DNA from 3 places in the Nonomuraea sp. CA-218870 genome. Region 1 is predicted to be linked to each of the others. Evidence: predicted binding sites of a transcription regulator. Region 1 holds the regulator's gene; each other region holds the start of a gene.

Region 1 (2,259 bases):
GTCGGAGGAAAGGCGGGACGGGGGGACGAGATAGAGGTTCGGGCGCTCACCGGCGGCCGCCCGCCGCGCCCGGGGGCCGCCGGTTTGCTCCCTGCCCGCCCGCGCCCCGGAACCCCGCCCCCTGGATCGGCCCTCACCAGACCCCGGAACACGACCGCCCTCAGCGGAGCGCGGCAGAGATCCCCCCTCGGCAGAGTCCGGAGAGGTCTGACCCTCAGCAGGCCGAGGAACACGGCGATCCCGGACAGAACGCGGAAGGGCAGGCATCTCCACGACCCTTTGGAGATCGCAGCCCTCCGCAGAGCGCGGGTCAGGGCGGCCCTCAGCAGAAAGGGGGAAAGCGCGCTCCCCGGAGGGACCCGAAAGAGCGCCGCTCTCAGCAGGACGCGGGAGGGCGCGGCCTTCGGAGGGGTCCGACGGAGGGCGGGCTTCGGCTGGTTTCGAAAGGGGAGCGTCGCGAAGGGGCGGCGGGAGGGGGCGGTCCTGATCGGACGGGACGGGCGGGCGCGGGTGGTCGTGGCCGGATGTGGACGCGCGGCCAGGCTTCCCTGCGGCGTCGGCGATGGGCGCGAGCCGTCTGTCGTCGCCGGTCAGGCCGGTCATCCTGGTCGTTCGCATGATGGACCTCCCGCCGTCATGGCCCCCGGAAACGGCCTATAAAGATCGGCAAATCGAACACGGTGTCGATCGAACTCCCGTACGATGTTGTACACCACACGGCCGTCAATTTCGAGGAAGACTCGAACAATTGTTTGAAGATGATCTTCAACAGCGATACGGTCGCTGTGTGCGACACCGGGACCACAGACCGGGAGGGGCGCCGTGAGGCGAGCCGCCGGGCGAGGAGGAGAGGCATGAGCGAGCGGGATGACGCCAATGGGGTCAGTGACCTCGCGGTGCGGAGGCGTGACGCGCTGGGGCTGACGCCCCGGCAACGCAAGATCCTCGAGGTGATCCGCGATTCTGTGCAACAGCGCGGCTATCCGCCCTCGATGCGCGAGATCGGCGAGGCCGTCCAGCTGACCAGCACGTCGAGCGTGTCACATCAGTTGACGGCCCTGCAGCGCAAGGGTTATTTGAGGCGCGACCCGCATCGCCCGCGCGCGTTGGAGGTTCGCCTGCCGGGTGAGCCGGTCCTGTGGGTGGATCCCGACGGGAGTGACGAGGAGGCGCCGGTCAACCGGCCCACCGCCGCCTACGTCCCGCTGGTCGGCCGCATCGCCGCCGGTGGCCCGATCCTCGCCGAGGAGAGCGTCGAGGACGTCTTCGCGCTCCCCAAGCAGTTGGTCGGCGAGGGCACGCTCTTCCTCCTGCAGGTCACCGGTGACTCGATGATCGACGCCGCCATCGCCGACGGTGACTGGGTCGTGGTCCGCCAGCAGCCCGTCGCCGAGAGCGGCGACATCGTGGCCGCGATGATCGAGGGCGAGGCGACGGTCAAGACCTTCAAGCGCAAGGACGGCCATGTCTGGCTGGTGCCGCACAACGACAACTACGAGCCCATCCCGGGTGACGAGGCCAGCGTCCTGGGCAAGGTCGTGGCGGTCCTGCGCCGCCTCTGACCCTGCCGCTCCTCCCGGCGGCGCTGACCTCATCGCCTTTCCAGAGGCCCTGGTCGCCGCCTCGCACGGGCGTTCCGGACTCGCCACGTAAGTCGGCTCCGCGCGGTGCGGCCCCTCGCCGCACCGCGCCTCCCGCACCGACCGCCCCTCCCCACCCGCTCGCACCGCCTTCTGGCTCTGGCCGCCCCTCCACACCGTTCCCGGCCATGTCGCCGCTCCTCCTCGCCGGGCGGAGTCTCCGGCTGAAGGTCACCGGACCTCGCCGATGGCCGTCGATCTTCCGATGTGAGCCCTGGGGCCCGGGTTTCTCCGCACCCCACCGGCCACTCTTCGTCTCATACGCCACCGTTCCGGCACAAGTGCACCTAACTCCCCTGTGTCCGGTATCCAGGCGCATGTCGGCGGGCGATCGGAGTCCGTAGCGTCGGCGGCATGGAGATGATCGAGACGAGATCCAGCACCGGGCGGTGGCTGGCCGGGGCCGGGTTGTGGGTGTTGCAGGTGGTCGCGGCCGGATTGTTCCTCATGGCGGCTCTGGGCAAGTTCACCGGGGCCGAGCCGTCGGTGTCGACGTTCGAGGCGATCGGGTGGGGTGAGTGGTTCCGTCACCTGGTCGGGGTGGTGGAGGTGGTCGGGGCGGTGGCGCTGCTGGTGCCCGCGCTGTCCGGGGCGGCGGCGCTGGCGTTCGCGGGGCTGA
Region 2 (2,259 bases), on a different contig from region 1:
GCCGGCGCGGCAGCGCCCACGCCCCGGGCAGGGCCGCCGCCAGCAGCGCCACGCTCGCCGCCACCGCGGCCTCCCCGCCGGCGACGGTGGCGATCAGCGCCACGATCGCGGGCCCGGCCAGCCCCGCCACGTTGTAGCTCATAGCGTCCAGCGCGTTGGCCCGGGGCAGCCGGCCGGCCTCGACGACGAGCGGCAGCTGCGCGGTCCACCCGCCGTTCAGCGACGGCCCGAGCAGCCCGGTCAGCACCGCCACCCCGATCAGCACCGCGTCCGGCACCCGGCCCAGCCCGGCGAGCACGACGAGCAGCCCCGCCCCGTACCCGGCCAGGCACCAGCCCAGCACCCGGCCCGGCCGCCGCGTCCGGTCGAGCAGCACGCCCAGCAGCGGCCCCCCGACCGCCGCCGACGCGGTCAGCCCCGCCAGCAGCGCCGAGGCCAGCACCGGCGACCCGGTCACGGCCACCCCGGCGACCAGCAGCGCGGGCCCGGACATCTCATCCCCGGTGCGGGAGGCGAGAGCACCGATCATGTAACGGGTCAGCACCCGGAAGACGTTACACGCCCCGGGCACCCCGTACGATGCTCAGGTCGTACTGGTGATCACCGCGAACCGCGCCCCGTGCGGGTCGGACAGGAAGGCCATCCGGCCGACCCCCTGCACCGTCTCCACCGGCCCGCGCGCCGTGCCGCCGAGCTCCTGGCACATGGCCACCACCGTGTCGCAGTCGGGCACCTCGAAATACGGTCCCCAGTGCGCCGGGCCGCCCGACTTCAGCCGGGCCAGCCCCGCCATCGACAACTCGGCGTCGCCGTCGGCCGGGTAGGCGACCGGATAAGTGAAGTCCCCCATGTCCATGTCCGTGAACCGCCAGCCGAACACCGACCGGTAGAAGGCGCGGGCGTCGTCGAGGTCCGGCGTGTACAGCTCGGCCCACGCGAGCGACCCCGGCGCGTTCACCAGGTCGAGGCCGTGCGTGCCGCCCGGCTGCCAGAGCGCGAACTCGGCCCCCGCCGGGTCGGTGAGCTGCGCCATCCGCCCCTGCCCCTCGATGTCGAAGGGCCGGGACCGCACCGTGCCGCCGGCCAGCTCGACGGCCTTGACGGTCTCATCGCAGTCGAGCGTCTGGAAGTAGATCATCCAGGTCGGGCCGGCGCCCTCCTCCATCACCGTGCCGACCGCCGCCACGGTGTCGCCGCCGATCTGCCACAGGCCGTATCCCTCCATGGCCGGCTCGAACCGCCAGCCGAACAGGCCGCTGTAGAAGCTCGCGGACGCCTCCAGGTCGGAGCTGCCGAGGTCGACCCAGCACGGGCTGCCCGGCAGGAACTGAGTGGTGAGCATGATGTGTCCTCAGTGGGCCGCGGTGGCGCGACCCGCTGCGGCCCGAGGCGACGCCACCCGTTTCCTGTCTCGTTCCTCTCCCTGCCCAGCCACGGAGAACCGGCACAGTCGAAAACGTGTTTGAGACGATGACGTAGGATCGGCCGTATGGCGGCTGTCTACCAAGCGTCCCTGTTCGGCCTGGACGAGGAGCTCGCCGTCGGGCCGCTCGGCTCGACGGTCCGCCGCACGGTCCTCGGCCGGGGCGCGTGGCTGGACGTGCGGCCGGGCTGGCTGTCGGGAGCCGACGAGCTGTTCGAGCGGCTGGCGGAGTCGGTGCCGTGGCGGGCCGAGCGCCGCAGGATGTACGACCGCGTCGTCGACGTCCCCCGGCTGCTCAAGTTCTACGAGGAGGGCGAGACGCTGCCCCACCCGGTGCTCGCCGAGGCCGGGCGGGCCCTCGACGAGCACTACCGCGACGAGCTGGGCGAGCCGTTCGCCACCGCCGGCCTGTGCTACTACCGTGACGGCCGCGACAGCGTGGCCTGGCACGGCGACACCATCGGCCGGGGCGCCGACCAGGACACGATGGTGGCCATCCTGTCCGTCGGCCACGCCCGGCCGCTGCTGCTGCGCCCACGCGGCGGCGGCCCGTCACTCCGCTACGACCTGGGCCACGGCGACCTCGTCGTGATGGGCGGCAGTTGCCAGCGCACCTGGGAGCACGCCGTCCCCAAGACCACCCGTCCGGCGGGCCCGCGCATCAGCGTGCAGTTCCGTCCGCGCGGCGTCCGCTGAAGGTCACCGGCGCACGGTGAGCCTGGCGACGCGGCCCTGCTCGCCCGCGGCCCAGCATGACAGGTCCCGGGTGCAGGCCACCGTGTCGAAGGACCCCGGGTCGAACGTCCGCCAGGTCCGCCCGCCGTCGTAGGTGACGT
Region 3 (2,259 bases), on a different contig from region 1:
GCCGCGCCGAGCCCGCTCGGGCCGACGCCCAAGCTTGTGATCGACCTGGAGCGGCTGGCCGCGCTGCCGAAGGAGAAGGCGGGTGCGCTGGCCCGTTACGCCGCCACGATCCAGAGCCAGCGGGGCGACTACAACGGCAAGGTGCTGTCGATCCGCCAGGAGGACCTCCGCTCCCTGGCCGTGATCTACGACAAGTCGCCGAGTGAGCTCACCGAGGAGCTGATCAGCTGGGGCGTCCTCGACGCCGAGGCCCGCCGGGCCGTCGAGACCTTCTGACCTCGGTTCCCCGCACCGCACCGACGAGGGGCGCGCCCATGGGGGCGCGCCCCTCGCTTGCTTCTGACAGAACCCCGAAACTCCCCCACATCAGACATTTCACCTGAGGGCCCAAAAGCCGCGCGGGGACTTATACCGGAAAACCGGTCTTTGATAATTCAAGCAACCCCTCACTCACCCCTGACTCGCGAGCGACACCGTCAACCCAAGGAAGGCTCGCGCTGCGAGGACCGGCGAGACAGGCGATCGGCGTCGGATCGGGTGCGGCCGGACCGGTGTGAGGCCGTGCGGGACCGGCGATCGGCGGTGAGAGAGGCTCATCCGCCTGACGTGAAGAGCGGCGGGCATCCCATCGGCGCGGTGACCGCCGCGGCGGCCGGCGCCTGGCCCCTTACGTCTCCTCCTGTGAGATCGGGGGCGCGGGGGAGACCGGGGCGCTCGTGGGGGATGGATGGGATGTCATCCCGCCAGGGGCACGTCCACGGGCAGCTGGGGCTGGGAAGGGACGCCCAGCATGCTCTCGATCGTGCAGACGAAGGTCTCGGCCTCCGCCATGAGCTCGTCGGCGTCCGCGGCGGTGACGCCGCGGACCATACCGGCCTCGGCGGCGGCGCGCTTGGCCGCACTGGCCGCGAAGTAGGCCGCCCACTCGGCGAGTGAGGGCTCGGCCTCGGGCAGCAGCTCCCATGCGCTGCGCAGGCGGCGCCTGCGACCCTGCGTGGGCTGCGGACGGACGGCCAGGATCGCCGCCGCGGCGCGCAGGGCGGCCAGGTGGGCCGACACGTAGCGCGACGCCGGACTGCGAGCCGTCGCGGCCTCCGCCAGGCAGGAACGTGAATCCGTCAGGTGTGCCCGAGCCGCAGGCGACAGCCGGGGCCCGGGCGTTTCTCTGGGCCGTGGTGCCATCTTGCTCACCTCCTGAGAGTCGTGGGCGACTCCCGGCGTTTCCACCAGTAGGGCCAACGATCGCAGACCCCACCGACATTTCCGCCGGGCAGGCCGGACGAGGAGCTTCCCCTCTCCCCGTCCGGCCAGGACGCGCCCGCTCGTCTCCGCCGACGACGAGGACGCGTCCTTCGCCCTCGGAGCCTGACCGCGGGTCGGCGCTTGGGGGAAGCGCGTGGCCCGCGACCAGGTCCTTCGACGTGAGCCGCGAGCCTCACGTCACATGGTCGAACATAATTTCGATCACGTTCGGTGTCAACCTGTTCCACGAACACAGGTTCGATGACCATGACGCGGACGCGCCAGGCTGGGCCTTCGCGGCTCCGGCGGGTCCCGCACCGGCGTGTCGCGCGGCGTTCCCATGATCGGCGGCCGTGGCTACGATGGCGGGCATGGGGCCGATCCTGATGAGCGCGATCCTCACCGCCCCGGTGCTGCCGCTCCTCCTCATCCCCTTCCACGACGAGTCCGGCGCCGTCGACGGCCGCAACGGCCTGGCCGGGACGCGCACACGCGAGACGCTCGCCTCGCGCGAGGCCTGGGACGCGGCGCACGCCTGGGCCAGGGCGCCGATGCGGAGACCGGCCGGCGCCATCGGCGGGGTGCTCGTGGTCTGCGCGGGCGCGGCGCTCGCCCTGGGGCTGCCGGAAGGCGCCCAACCGGCGGTGGTCGCGGCGCAGGCCGGGCTTCTCGTGGGCGGGCTTCTCGTGGGCGGGCTTCTCGTGGGCGGGCTTCTCATGGGCGGGCTGACGCTGATCGGGCGGCGGGCCGACCGGGTGGCCGCCCGGGTCGAGCGCGAACTCTCCGGCCGGCCCGGATGAACGGCCGGGCGGACGCGGCCCCGGCGCCCTTACGCGGGCGGGATCCGACGCGTCCGTCGCTCCCCTGGAGACGGGCGCCGGCCGCCTGGGGCGCCGGCGGCCCGGGACGGTTCCGGGGAGGCTCACCGGCACGGAGGAGGCACGGGTCGTTCGGGTGGCTGGCCAGGCCGGTGCCGTTGCTCGTCGGGGCGGCCGCCGTCGGGCTCACCTGGGAGGC

Evidence for each region. Region 1 encodes LexA, which represses DNA repair genes until DNA is damaged. Its sites were predicted from a motif close to TCGAACANNTGTTCGA; they were not measured.
Region 2: the regulator LexA is predicted to act here: its motif matches at 1,451-1,466, upstream of ACQEUU_RS25760 (alpha-ketoglutarate-dependent dioxygenase AlkB).
Region 3: the regulator LexA is predicted to act here: its motif matches at 1,449-1,464, upstream of ACQEUU_RS16400 (SAV_6107 family HEPN domain-containing protein).

What each region holds. Positions count from the first base shown of each region.
Region 1 is NZ_JBNJMN010000003.1:225,832-228,090, reverse strand. Features, by position in the region: gene lexA (transcriptional repressor LexA) at 855-1,562, shown strand; gene ACQEUU_RS36025 (DoxX family protein) at 1,995-2,259, shown strand, end outside.
Region 2 is NZ_JBNJMN010000001.1:5,356,577-5,358,835, reverse strand. Features, by position in the region: gene ACQEUU_RS25770 (MFS transporter) at 1-544, opposite strand, end outside; gene ACQEUU_RS25765 (VOC family protein) at 584-1,342, opposite strand; gene ACQEUU_RS25760 (alpha-ketoglutarate-dependent dioxygenase AlkB) at 1,490-2,119, shown strand; gene ACQEUU_RS25755 (WD40/YVTN/BNR-like repeat-containing protein) at 2,123-2,259, opposite strand, start outside.
Region 3 is NZ_JBNJMN010000001.1:3,381,802-3,384,060, reverse strand. Features, by position in the region: gene bldD (transcriptional regulator BldD) at 1-276, shown strand, start outside; gene ACQEUU_RS16400 (SAV_6107 family HEPN domain-containing protein) at 736-1,182, opposite strand; gene ACQEUU_RS16395 (SdpI family protein) at 1,614-2,042, shown strand; gene ACQEUU_RS16390 (class I SAM-dependent methyltransferase) at 2,213-2,259, shown strand, end outside.